DNA from 3 places in the Sphingomonas sp. CFBP 13728 genome. Region 3 is predicted to be linked to each of the others. Evidence: predicted binding sites of a transcription regulator. Region 3 holds the regulator's gene; each other region holds the start of a gene.
What was found. Region 3 encodes LexA, which represses DNA repair genes until DNA is damaged. Its sites were predicted from a motif close to GTTCCNCNCTTGTTCT; they were not measured.

Region 1 (4,541 bases), on a different contig from region 3:
TGACGATCCGGTACTCGTACGACCGCCCGACACACGAAAACCGCGCATGCCAATCGTCGTCGACCACCTCGCACGCCAGCACCGACACCGGCGCGGGCTTCACCAGCGCGTTCAGCCCCTCCATCAACCGAAACGCCGCGAGCGGCTTCGCGATGTCGACATGCGCGCGCATCGCCATCGCGTGGACGCCCGCATCGGTCCGCCCCGCGGCCTGTACGGATACGGTCTCGCCGGTCATCTTGAGCACGGCGGCCTCCAGTGCCGCCTGCACGCTCGGCCCATGCTTCTGCCGCTGCCAGCCCATGAACGGCCGCCCGTCGAACTCCACCGTCAACGCGAACCGCGTCAAAGCTGAGTCCCCGAGCGGATCGGAAACCCGCGCAGCAATTCCGTGGCCGAGGTCACGCCGCGCCCCGCCCGCTGCACCAAGGTCGGCCGGATCGCCCCGTCACCGCACCCGATCGTCAGCTCCGCGTTGACCGTCAGCCCCTCGCACCCGAGAAACGAGAACGGCAACACGTCCGCCGCCAGCACCTTCACCCGCTCGCCAGCAACCTCGAACCACGCCCCCGGCGCCGGGTTCATCGCCCGCACCAGTCGCTCGACCTCGACCGCCGACCGCTCGAAATCGATCCGCGCCTCCGCCTTGTCGATCTTGGCGGCGTAGGTGACGCCCTCCTCGGGCTGCGGCCGGGCAGGGTAGGCGTCGAGATCGCCCAGTACCTCGACCATCAACCGAGCCCCCATCGCCGAGAGTTCGGACGTCAGATCCCCCGCGGTCTTGCCGACGATCGGCGTCCGTCCCTCGAGCCTTACCGGCCCGGTATCCAGACCCGCCTCCATCTGCATGATCCCGACACCCGTCTCGGCATCGCCCGCGAGGATAGCGCGCTGCACCGGCGCCGCCCCGCGCCACCGCGGCAACAACGACCCATGCACGTTCAGGCACCCGAACCGAGGCGCCTCCAGCACCGCGCGCGGCAGAATAAGACCATAGGCCGCGACCACCGTAACATCCGCGCCCAATGCCGCAAACGCCTCGCGAGCCTCCAGCCCCTCCGGCAAAGACGCCTTGAACGACACCGGCGTCCGCACCTCGATGCCCAGCGCCTCTGCTCGGACCTGCACCGGCGACGGCACCAGCTCGCGCCCACGCCGCCCGCCCGGCCGCGCGGGCTGGCAATACGCCGCCACCACGTCATGCCCCGCCGCGACGAGGGCCTCCAGCACCGGCACTGCGAAGTCCGGCGTTCCCATGAAGATGATCCGCATGGCCCTCTCGAACACGCTGGCGGGGAGCCGCGCAACCCCCTATCTGTTCCAGATGGCATCCCCCGAGATCGAGGCGCTGACGCAGGCGCTGGCCCGGCTCCCCGGCCTCGGCCCCCGGTCCGCACGTCGCGCCGTGCTTCATCTGCTCAAGAAGCGCGACGCGGCGCTGGGGCCGTTGCGCGAGGCTCTGACCGCAGTCGACGAGCGGCTGGAGAACTGCTCGACCTGCGGCAACGTCGACACCACCAACCCGTGTGCGATCTGTGCCGACCCGCGCCGCGACCAGCGCTCGTTGTGCGTCGTCGAGGAAGTCGCCGACCTTTGGGCGTTAGATCGCTCTCGCCTGTTCCCCGGCCGCTTCCACGTCCTCGGCGGTCGCCTGTCCGCACTCGAAGGCATCCGGCCCGAGGACCTCAGCATCGACAGCCTTGTCCGCCGCATCGAAGCCGGCGGCATCGACGAAGTCGTCCTCGCGATGAACGCCACGCTCGAAGGCCAGACCACCGCGCACTACATCGCCGAGCGCATCGAACGCTTCCCCGTCCGCGTCACGCAGCTCGCGCACGGCCTGCCGGTCGGTGGCGAACTCGACTATCTCGACGAGGGCACGCTGGCGCAGGCACTAAGGGCCAGAAGGCCAATGGCTTGACGCCCATCGGCTTGACGTGATGCCCACGCGTACCTTAGCGGACGCGCTATGACCGTCATGACCGTTCTCGAAGTCCCCGATCCCCGCCTGCGCCTCGTCGCCGAGCCGGTGGAGACGGTTGACGACTCCACCCGCACGCTCGTCGCCGACATGATCGAGACGATGTACGACTTCAACGGCATCGGCCTCGCCGCGACCCAGGTCGGCGTGCAGAAGCGCGTCCTCGTCATCGATCTCCAAGAGGAGAAGGACGAGGACGACAAGCCGATCAAGAACCCCAAGGCGTACATCAACGCCGAGATCCTGTCGGTCAGCGACGAGGTCTCCACCTACAACGAGGGCTGCCTCTCGATCCCGGAGCAATATGCGGAAGTCGCACGCCCGGCGCGGTGCCGCGTGAAGTGGCTCGACGAGACCGGTGCGGCGCATGAGGAAGATTTCGACGGCCTGCTGTCGACCTGCATGCAGCACGAGATCGACCACCTCGATGGCGTGCTGTTCATCGACCACATCAGCCGCCTCAAGCGCGACATGGTGCTGAAGAAGCTGGCGAAGCAACGCAAGCTGGGGTGAGGGGAGGTGTTGCGATTGTTTAGCCACCCGCGCGCCTAGCAAGTTACCACCCCGGCGAAGGCCGGGGCCCAATTGGGGGACGTCGCCGACTGAGCGCAGTCCTTCGTTACTGCGACCTATCCAATTGGGCGCCGGCCTCCGCCGGGGTGGTGCTATTCCGCGAGGATATGGAAGCCCTCCTCTAGTTCCCCCGCGAAGGCGGGGGCCCAGGACCACAATCACCACCTTCAGTAACCCTAGACTCCCGCCTCCGCGGCAAAACAATATTCCGATTGTCCTACATCAACCGTTCGACGTATGTTCCAAGCATGACGTCCCCATTCGCCCCCCAAACCCGCCCGCTAACGCCCCCATCTCCTCCCAAGGAAATGCTGCGCCAGCGTCTGCACTTCCTATACTTCACTCCAGTTTCGGCCGCGCAAAGTGGCTGAGTTCGCCATCATCGCCGTCCTCGCGCTAGCCGCCGGCATCCTCCTCGGCTGGCTCCTGGCCTCCCGCCGAGCCGCCACCCTAGCCAGCGAACTCGCCGTCGCCCAAACCAAAGTCGCCGACGCCGACCTCATCCGCACCGCGCGCGACGCGGTCGAACGCGAACGCAACGCCGCGATGCAGGATCTCGCGACGCTCCGAGCACAGAACGCCGAGCGCGCCACCGACACCGATCGCTTGCGCCTCGACCTAGCCACGATCCGCGCCGACCGAGACGCCGCCCGCACCGAAATCGCCACGCTCAAGGCGCAAGGCGAGGCGTTCGAAGCGCGCCTGCTCGAACTCCGCGAGGCGAAGGACGTCATGGCCGCCCAGTTCGGCGACGTCGCCAACAAGCTGCTCAGCGACGCGCAGAAGACCTTCCTCGAACGCGCCGACGCCCGCTTCCGCCAGTCCGAAGAGTCCGCCGGCCTGAACCTCAAGTCGATGCTGCAACCCGTCAGCGACCGCCTGCAACGCTACGAAGAGGGCGTCGCAAAGGTCGAGGCCGAGCGCCGCGACGCATTTGGCGACCTCAAGGGGCAGATCGAACAGATGCGCCTCGGCCAGGAAAAGGTCTCCACCGAAGCCGCCAAACTCGTCAACTCGCTCCGCAACGCCCCGAAATCGCGCGGCCGCTGGGGCGAGCAGCAGCTGAAGAATGTCCTCGAAACCTGCGGGCTCAGCGAGCACACCGACTTCCAGACCGAGGTCTCGGTCGCGGTAGGCGACGACGGCGCCCGCCTGCGTCCCGACGCGATCATCCGCGTCCCCGGCGGTCGAGCACTGGTGATCGACGCAAAGGTCTCGCTCAATGCGTACCAGGACGCATTCGGCGCGGTCGACGACGCCGAACGCCTGATCGGCCTCGCCGCCCACGCTGCTTCGATGCGCGCGCACGTCAACGGCCTCGGCAACAAGGCCTATTGGAGCCAGTTCGCCGACACGCCCGACTACGTCATCATGTTCGTCCCGGGCGAGCACTTCCTCTCCGCCGCGCTCGAACACGACCCGACGCTCTGGGATTTCGCCTTTGAAAAGCGTGTGCTGCTGGCAACGCCCACCAACCTGATCGCGATCGCCCGCACGGTCGCGGCGGTGTGGCGTCAGGAAAAGCTCGCCAACGAAGCGCGTAAGATTGGCGAACTCGGCAAGGAGATGCACGACCGCCTCGCCAAGGTGGCGGACGACCTGCGGAAGGTCGGCGTCGGCCTCAACAGCGCGGTGAAGAACTTCAACGGCTTCACCAATTCGTTCAACGGCCGCCTGATGGTGACGGGGCGCAAGTTCCGCGACCTGAACATCGAGACTGGCGCGCGGGACTTGGAGGATGTGTCGTCGGTCGATGCGCTGGCGTTAGGCGAGGGGCCTGCGCTGATCGAAAAGCCTGAAAACGTCGAAAGCTGACCTCTGAGTACCACCACCCCGGCGAAGGCCGGGGCCCAGTTGGGGGAAGCGGATGATGGACGCTGCGATCCGTTACTCAAGCTTTCCCAACTGGGCCCCGGCCTCCGCCGGGGTGGTGGTGGAGGGTGGCTTCTCCCGCACCGAAAACCGATCGGTACAAAAATCATTCACC
Region 2 (4,541 bases), on a different contig from region 3:
ACCTTCTCGGAAGAAGAGGGCCGCATCGCCTTCCCCAACGGCGCCGTGCTCGAGATGCGTGCGGACAGCGAAACGCTCGACGTCGCGCTGACCGTGCCGGAGGCAGAGGACGTCGAGCGGATGCGTGGGGTGGTATCGAGCCACCTCGACCGGTTCGCTTTCCGCGAGGCGCCGTTGACGTTCGACTGGACCTCGTCATCCTGACGAAAGTCAGGATCCAGAGCCACGGGCGTCAGCGTCAATAACTCTGGATCCTGGGTCGAGCCCAGGATGACGGAGCCCGGGCGGAGCTAGCCTCCCCGCCGCGCCATCACCTCGAGATACGTATCCAGTACCGACTGGTTGATCGTATCCCAAAGATACCCGGCAGCCTTGTCATGCCCGGCCCAGCCCATCGTCTCGCGCAGCCCCGGCTCCGAGACGATCCGGCCGATCGCATCCGCATACCCGGCGATATCGGTCGGCGGCACGAGAAATCCCGTGACGCCGTCATCGACCAGTCCGACCGCACCCGATGCGCGGGCGGCGACGACGGGCACGCCCGCCGCCATCGCCTCAAGCGTCACGTTGCCGAACGTTTCGGTTACGCTCGGATTGAAGAACACGTCCATCGACGCGACCGCGCGTCCCAGATCGTCGCCCGACTGGAACCCTGCAAATACCGCACCCGGCACGCGCGCGGCGAACCAGTCGCGCGCGGGTCCTTCGCCGATCACCAGCACCTTGTGTGGCACGCCGCGCTGTTCCAGCTCGCGGATCACGTCGGCGAAGACGTCGAGCCCCTTTTCCTTCACCAGCCGCCCGAGAAACCCGACCGCGACCTCTCCGTCGGCAATGCCGCGCGCGCGCCGCCACTCGAGATCGCGACGCGTCGGCGTGAAACGGTCGTGGTTCACGCCGCGCGACCAGATCGCGGTCGGCGTCGTCACGCCCCAGTCGCGGACGATCTCCGCCATGCCGCGCCCGGGCACCAGCACTTCGTCGACGCGGTTGTAGAAGCGCGTCAGGATCTTCACCATGATCGGCTCGAAGAACGCCATCTTGTAGTAGCGGAAATACGTCTCGAACCGCGTGTGCAGCGATGCGACCGTCGCGATGCCGTTGCGGTGGCCGTAGCTGATCGCGCGGTGGCCAAGGAAATCGGGCGCCGACACATGGACGATGTTCGGCGCGAACGCATCCAGATCGCGCCGGATCGCCGCCGGCAGCCCGCGCGCCATCTTGTATTCGCCACGCCCCGCCGGCAGCGGCAGCGACGGCACCGCGACCAGATCGCCGGTCGGCGGGAAGGCGGGCTTGGCATTGGTCGGCGAATAGACACGCACCGTCGCGCCCTTCGCCAGCAGATGGCCGACGAGCAGATTGAGCGCCTGGTTTGCGCCATCGCGAACGTAATTATAGTTGCCGCTGAACAGGGCGATGCGCAGGTCGGTGGCTTGCATCGTCGCGCGGATAACGCCGGGTTTCCCGAAGCGCCACTAAATCCGCAACTTGTCGCACGCGCGCGCCATTGATGTTCCCGTATCGTTCTCGTACATCGGTGGCATGGCGAAACCCCAGAAGCGTTACGTGTGTCAGGCCTGCGGATCGGTGTCGCACCGCTGGGCGGGGCAATGCGCCGATTGCAGCGAGTGGAATACGCTGGTCGAGGAGGCGAACACCGGCGCTACTCCGTTCCATTCGAAGCATAATCTTCAGACCGGCGGCCGCGCGATCCAGCTCGTCGGGCTCGATGCCGAGATCAAGCTGCCCGATCGGATGGCGACCGGCATCGCCGAACTCGATCGTGCGCTGGGCGGCGGGTTCGTCGAGGGTTCGGCGACGCTGATCGGCGGCGATCCCGGTATCGGCAAGTCGACGCTGCTGTTGCAGGCGGCGGCGAAGATGGCGCTCGCCGGCCAGTCGGTCGCATATGTTTCGGGAGAGGAGGCTGCGGATCAGGTGCGTCTGCGCGCGCGACGGCTAGGCTTGGGCAACGCGCCTGTGCAGTTGGCGGCGGCGACCTCGACGCGCGACATCCTGACGACGTTGCAGACCAAGCCGCCCGCGATGCTGGTGATCGATTCGATCCAGACGATGCACTCCGACCTGATCGAGGGCGCGCCCGGCACGGTCAGCCAGGTGCGTGCGTCGGCGCAGGAGCTGATCCGGTTCGCCAAGGAGCGCGGCACCGCCGTCGTGTTGGTTGGGCACGTCACCAAGGACGGCTCGATCGCTGGCCCCCGCGTGCTCGAGCATATGGTCGACACGGTGCTGTCGTTCGAGGGCGAGCGCAGCCACCAATACCGCATCCTCCGCGCGATCAAGAACCGCTTCGGCGGCACCGACGAGATCGGCGTCTTCTCGATGCAGACGGAAGGACTGGCGGAGGTCGGCAATCCGTCGTCGCTGTTCCTGACGCACCGCGACGACGCGATGACGGGGGCGACGGTGTTCCCGGCGCTGGAGGGGACACGGCCGGTACTGGTCGAGATCCAGGCGTTGACGGTCCGATTGGCGTCGGGGGCCACACCAAGGCGCGCTGTGGTCGGCTGGGATTCGGGGCGTCTCGCGATGATCCTCGCCGTGCTGGAAGCGCGGTGCGGGCTGAGTTTCTCCAACGCCGAAGTGTATCTCAACATCGCCGGCGGGTACCGGGTGCAGGACCCGGCGGCGGACCTCGCAGTGGCGGCGGCGTTGATCTCGGCGATGTCGGAGCGTCCCGTGCCGGTCGATGCAGTGGCGTTCGGCGAAGTCGCGCTGTCTGGCGAGATCCGCCCGGTCGCACATGGCCCGCTGCGCTTGAAGGAAGCCAGCAAGCTGGGCTTCGAACGCGCACTGGTGCCAGCGTCGATGACTGGGGAGAAGAGCGGCATGAAGCTGTCGGGCTTCAAGACGCTCGCGTCGTTCGTCGATCACATGATGGGACGGGGGTAAGTTTATCGCAGGGGGCAGCGGCGCGTCGTTCCGCTGCGAAGGTTTGGATCCATAACCCCAAGGTTGAGACATGGATCGCGTCGTTCGCGATTATGGGTTCTCGCCTCCGCGGGAATGACGGGAGTGGGCAGCGCCAGCGAGAACGCTCGCACTAGCGGTTCGCGCCCAGCGTCCCTATTCCAGACAGCATGAACCTCACTGCCCTAGACATCGTCGTCCTGATCGCCGTCGCCGGGTCCGCGGTGCTGGGGCTCGTGCGCGGGTTCGTCACCGAAGTGCTGTCGATGTTCGCCTGGGTGGCGATGGTGGCGATGTTGAAGCTGTTCCACATCCCGCTCGCCGCCGCGCTGTCGCCGATGGTCGGCACGGTTGGCGGCGCCGCGGTGCTCGCGTTCGCGATCATCACCGGCGTCACCTATATCGGCGGGCGGCTGGTCGCCAACGCGATCGGTGCGCGGACGCGGACATCGATCCTCGGGCCGGTCGACCGTGCGCTCGGCTTCGGGTTCGGCGCGTTGAAGGGGCTTATCCTCGCGAGCCTCGTCTTCCTGCTCGCGACGCTCGTCATTGACACGATGAGTGGCGGACCGTCGCGCCGGCCCGGCTGGATGACGACGTCACGGACCTACCCGCTGCTCAACGCGACGAGCGCGGGGATCGCCGATTTCGTCGACCGCCGCCGCCGTGGCAAACCTGTTTTCGGCGCAACCACGCCGCCTTCCCGATCCGATAGTGCAAGTGAGTCGAAGCCATGAGCGCGCCCCTCTACAACGCCGAAATCCTGCGCCTTGCCGCGACGATCCCGCACCATGAACGCCTGCCCGAGCCGATGGCGACCGCGGAGAAACGCTCGCCGATCTGCGGCAGCCGCGTGACGATCGACGTCGCGGTCGATGATGAGGGCAAGGTCAGCGAGGTCGGCCTGCTGGTCCGCGCCTGTGCGCTCGGCCAGGCGTCGTCGTCGCTGCTGGCGTCGAACATCCTCGGTCGCACCCCCGCCGAACTCGCCGCCGCGCGCGACGCGCTGACGGCGTGGCTTGCGCGCGAGGGCGATGCGCCCGATTGGCCGGGGATGGATATCTTCACCCCCGCACTCGACTACACCGCGCGCCACCCTTCGATCCGGCTCGCGTTCGAAGCCGCGGCCGAGGCTGCCGATGCCGCTGCAAAGGCGAAGGTCTGATGGCGGAGGGCACGTCGCCGTCGCTGCTCCGCGACGGCGTCGTACTGCTCGGGTTCGGGCTGATGTTCGTGCTGCTGTTCCGCCGGCTCGGGCTCGGTGCGACGCTGGGGTATCTGGTCGCGGGCGCGGTCGTCGGGCCGCACGTGCTTGGCCTGGTCGGCGATGCGGAGTCGAAGCTCGGGTTCGCCGAACTCGGCATCACGCTGCTGCTGTTCATCGTCGGGCTCGAACTCAATCCGTCACGGCTGTGGAAGATGAAGGAGGAGATCTTCGGATTGGGGCTCCTTCAAGTCGCGATCTGTGGCTTGGCGATCACCGCGATCGTATGGGTGGGCGCGAAGTTCTCGCTGCCCGCTGCGCTCGCGCTCGGCCTCCCGCTCGCGCTGTCGTCGACCGCGCAGGTGCTGCCGATGCTGCGCTCGTCGGGGCGGATGAAGACCCC
Region 3 (4,541 bases):
GGCGGTAGCTAACGTTCGATATCTACCCGCCCAGACGGCGCCAGCGGCTAAGCTCGCCGCGCCGCGCTAAGCCAACAACGCCTGTCCTACACACCAAACCCATGGCAGAGCACGGAACCTACCCCCACGCCCCGCGCTTCCCCATACAACACCCCAAAAGCGCCAACCGCCAAAACGCTCCCAGCGTCTACACTTCCTATACTTCACTTTTCAGAACCGCCCAAAGACAGAGCCTTAGCATGACCCTAGTCCCCGTCGCCGAAGCCCAGACCCGCCTCTTCGCCATGGCCCCCCGCGTCGGCCACGAGACCGTGACGCTACGCGAAGCCGCCGGCCGCTGGGCCGCCGAGGACATCCTCGCCCGCCGCACGCAGCCCGCCGCCGACCTCTCCGCGATGGACGGCTACGCGATCCGTTACACAGACCTCCCCGGCCCCTGGAAAGTCATCGGCGAAAGCGCCGCCGGCCGCCCGTTCACCGGAACAGTCGCCCCCGGCCAAGCCACCCGCATCTTCACCGGCGCCGCCATGCCCGAAGGCGCCGACACCGTCATGGTCCAGGAAGAAGCCGAGCGTGACGGCAAGACCCTGATCCTAGCCGGCGAAGGCCCCCCGACACTCGGCCGCAACACCCGCCGCAAGGGGCTCGATTTCTCCACAGGCATCCGCCTGATCGCCGCCGGCGACCGCCTCAGCCCCGCGCGCATCGCCGTCGCCGCGACCGGAGGCCACGGCAGCCTCACCGTCAACCGCCGCGTTCGCGTCGCCGTCGCCGCCACCGGCGACGAACTCGTCCCCCCCGGCTCGACCACCGACGGCGTCGCGCTCCCCGAATCGAACGGCATCATGCTCGCCGCGATGCTCGCTGACATGCCCGTCGATATCATCGATCTCGGCATCCTCCCCGACAATCTCGAAGTCCTCCGCGAAGCCTTCGCCAGCGTGCAGGCAGACCTGCTCGTCACCACCGGCGGCGCGTCGGTCGGCGACCACGACCTCGTCCGCCCGGCGATCGAAGCCGCCGGCGGTACGATCGATTTCTGGCGGATCGCGCTGCGCCCCGGCAAGCCGATGATGGCCGGCCGGATCGGCGAGATGATGGTGCTCGGCCTCCCCGGCAACCCGGTCTCCGCGTTCGTCACCGCGACGTTGTTCGTCAAACCCGTCGTCGCGCACATGGCCGGCGCATGCGATCCGCTCCCCCAGTCAACCCATGCACTGCTCGGCGAAGACCTGCCTGCGAACAACGCCCGCACCGACTATCTCCGCGCCGAACTGCGCGACGGCAAAGCCTATGCCTCGACGATCCAGGACAGCTCGATGCTCCTGACACTGGCCCGCTCGACCTGCCTCATCGTCCGCCCCGGCAACGCACCGGTTGCAAAGACAGGCGAATCGGCGGAAATCCTCGTGATCGCGTGATACGGACGCTTGACGGCGTTAATTATGTTCCATAGAAGTTCCCAGTCTGTTCCGGACGGAGAACCGCCATGCTCACGCGCAAGCAGCACGAACTCGTCTGCTTCATCAACGATCGCCTCAACGATACCGGCGTCTCGCCGTCGTTCGAGGAGATGAAGGACGCCCTCGACCTCAAGTCGAAGTCGGGCGTCCACCGTCTGATCAGCGCGCTCGAGGAGCGCAACTTCATCCGCCGCCTGCCCAACCGCGCCCGCGCGCTCGAGGTGCTGCGCATGCCCGAGCGCCCGGAAAAGAAGACGCCGTCCAAGCCGTCGAACGTCAAGGCCGCGCCCGCCGCCGCGACCCCGCAACCCGCCAACGACGTCATCGAGATCCCCCTCCACGGCCGCATCGCCGCCGGCGTCCCGATCGAAGCGTTCGAAGGCAGCACCATGCTCGCCGTCCCGGCCGCGCTGCTCGGCACCGGCGAACACTACGCCCTCGAAGTCTCGGGCGACTCGATGGTCGAAGCCGGCATTCTCGACGGCGACTACGCCCTGATCCGCCGCACCGAAACTGCACGAGACGGCGAGATCGTCGTAGCGCTGATCGAAGACAGCGAAGCCACCCTCAAATACTTCCGCCGCGAAGGCGCCATGGTCCGCCTCGACCCGGCAAACCGAGCCTACGACCCCCAACGCTACGCCCCCGCCCAAGTCCGCGTCCAAGGCAAACTCTCCGGCATCCTCCGCCGCTACGACTAAGCCGCGGAGGGGTAGCCGATGTGGCTGCCCGGTGTGCCGGCGTTGTTCTCCGGTCGCACCGGCGAGGCAGGATGCCGATCGGCAGGACGGATTCCTCATTGCGTCGGTTACCGGGCAATAGAATTGTTCAACAAGCCCGGCAACTTGAGCAAGAGCGTTGAAGATAGCGCAAGTGTTTTGATACAGTCTTCACACAATGCCGTGAGTCGCGTGGGCGTCTATTTTCAATGCGACATGGCATTCGGAAGACGATTCCACATTTCATTGCAAAACGGCGCTTGCGGCCCAAATCTATAATCTCTGTGCCTCCGCGCCTTTGCGCGAATATCTCGTCGACAACCCTCAGCGCAACAGAAGATTGGTTCGCGCAGAGGCGCAGAGACGCAGAGGTGTTCCGCTCCGAGAAGAACGCCGCTGTTCCAAATGCCATCGGAATGAGACCCAGACAACCACTCGCCAAATTTACTCTGCGCTGCAAAATTTCTCCGCGGCTCCGCGTCTCCGCGTGAACATTCATCTGACTAAAATCGCCCGCGGCTACGGATGATTGTGCTCACGTAAAGGCGCAAAGCTGTTGTGTCTGGACCAGCCTACCGTCCTCCCCAGGCACAGAGGAAGCCGACATGACACTCTCGTTTATTAAAATGGCCGCGGTTTATCAGGTCATGCCGCCTTCGCGCCTTTTGCGTGGTTAATTTTACGCGTCAGCGTTTCCCATTTACTCGAAACGCCGATGCTGAGCCCCGAAACCCGCCCTGCTGCGGCTTGAATGGAGTGCGTTCGAGGATTGGCGGGTCGCGCCAAGGGTGGCGGTCGCCCGCGTTCAGTATCGTCACGACCGTCCCCGCCCCCAAGGTCAGCGCGACGCCGCCCGTCCGCCGGAGGACGCGGCGATCCAGTTTCAGCCACCGCGGTACGCACCGTTTCGGCAGCCCACGTTCGCTGACAACAACGTCGGCGCTCCGACAGGCGGTGATCAGCTCGGCGATCGGGACCATATAGGCGCTGCGCGTCGCAAGGACCCGCCACATCCGTCCCCGTGCGGCGATATCGGTGACGCACAGATCGCGACTGCACCGCGCATCGGGTTGGTCCGCCAGCAACAGCGGCTCGCCGTCCACCCCACCATTCTCCGCCAGCATGTCACGCGTATAGTCGCCCGCCCTATCGCGCAGCATCGCGAGCCCCGCCGCCGTCCGCACCGCGACATGACGCCCGTCGCCGGTCACGAGAACATCCGGCGCCGGCGTCGTCAGCGCCCAGACCGCCCCGATCGCCAGCGGGACCACCCCGAGTCGCCGCCACCGCGTCCGCCACAAGGCGATCCAGATGCCCCCGACGATCATCAAGGCGAACGCCGCCGTCGGCATCGCTGGCAAGGACCGCACCGATCCTGGCGCGCTGGCAACGATATGCGCCAGCCACAGCAGAGCATCGAGCGAGCGCTGGACCAGCCACCATATCGGCGCTCCGAGCCCGCCCGCATCGAGCAGCAACGCCAACGCTTCCAACGGCATAACGACGAAGGTCGTCAGCGGGATTGCGATGATGTTGGCGAACGCGCCGTAGAGCCCGGCCTTGTGGAAATGATAGACGGCGATCGGCATCAGCGCGAACTCGACGAGCAGGCCGGTGAGCAACAGCGATGCTATGCCGCGAGCGAGGCGGCGCGGCCTGCCTTCCTCATGGGGGCCGAAGAACGCGCGAATGGCTGGATGCTCGTGCAGCGCCATGATCGCGGTGATCGCCGCGAACGAGAGCTGGAAGCTCGGCCCCGCCGCCGATTCGGGTAGAACCAGCATGACGCACGCCGCCCCCGCCGCGACGAGGCGCAAGGTCATCGCCTCTCGGCCCATCGCCAGCGCCGCCAGTACGAGCAGCGCGGCGACGCACGACCGGATCGTCGGGACCTGGCTGCCGGTCAGCAACGTATAGCCGATCGCCGCCGCCGCTCCCGCCAACGCAGCGATCAAAGGCAAGCGCGCGTGCAGCGCTAACCAAGGACTCAGCGCCAGCAGCCGCAGCACGATCAACATCGTTGCCGCCACCGCTGCGGTGATATGCAACCCGCTCACCGACAGCAGATGCGCGAGTCCGGCGCGGCGCATCGCTTCCGAATCCTCCTCGCTGATCGCACCGACGTCGCCGGTTGCGAGCGCTGCGGCGATACCGCCTGCGCTGCCGTCCAGTCGCGATACGATGTGGTGCGAAAGCGCGCCGCGGATGCCGGCTCCCGACTCGCTCGGCGTCGTCACGACCACCGGTGCGAAACCTCTTCCTGTCGCTCCGATCCCGCCGAACCAAGCAACTCGGGCGAAATCGTAGGCGCCCGGCACCGCGGGCAGCGGCGGCGGCATCAGCCGCGCCCGCAGACGCA

Region 1: the regulator LexA is predicted to act here: its motif matches at 2,668-2,683, upstream of IFT67_RS14225 (DNA recombination protein RmuC).
Region 2: the regulator LexA is predicted to act here: its motif matches at 1,516-1,531, upstream of radA (DNA repair protein RadA).

What each region holds. Positions count from the first base shown of each region.
Region 1 covers NZ_JACYUS010000003.1:286,813-291,353, reverse strand. The annotation lists gene truA (tRNA pseudouridine(38-40) synthase TruA) at 1-349, opposite strand, end outside; gene fmt (methionyl-tRNA formyltransferase) at 346-1,272, opposite strand; gene recR (recombination mediator RecR) at 1,325-1,921, shown strand; gene def (peptide deformylase) at 1,970-2,494, shown strand; gene IFT67_RS14225 (DNA recombination protein RmuC) at 2,918-4,369, shown strand.
Region 2 covers NZ_JACYUS010000003.1:338,831-343,371, reverse strand. The annotation lists gene IFT67_RS14500 (DUF2218 domain-containing protein) at 1-204, shown strand, start outside; gene IFT67_RS14495 (glycosyltransferase family 4 protein) at 291-1,442, opposite strand; gene radA (DNA repair protein RadA) at 1,546-2,916, shown strand; gene IFT67_RS14485 (CvpA family protein) at 3,105-3,671, shown strand; gene IFT67_RS14480 (iron-sulfur cluster assembly scaffold protein) at 3,668-4,099, shown strand; gene IFT67_RS14475 (cation:proton antiporter domain-containing protein) at 4,099-4,541, shown strand, end outside.
Region 3 covers NZ_JACYUS010000001.1:559,530-564,070, forward strand. The annotation lists gene IFT67_RS02270 (molybdopterin molybdotransferase MoeA) at 240-1,421, shown strand; gene lexA (transcriptional repressor LexA) at 1,490-2,164, shown strand; gene IFT67_RS02280 (ComEC/Rec2 family competence protein) at 2,869-4,541, opposite strand, start outside.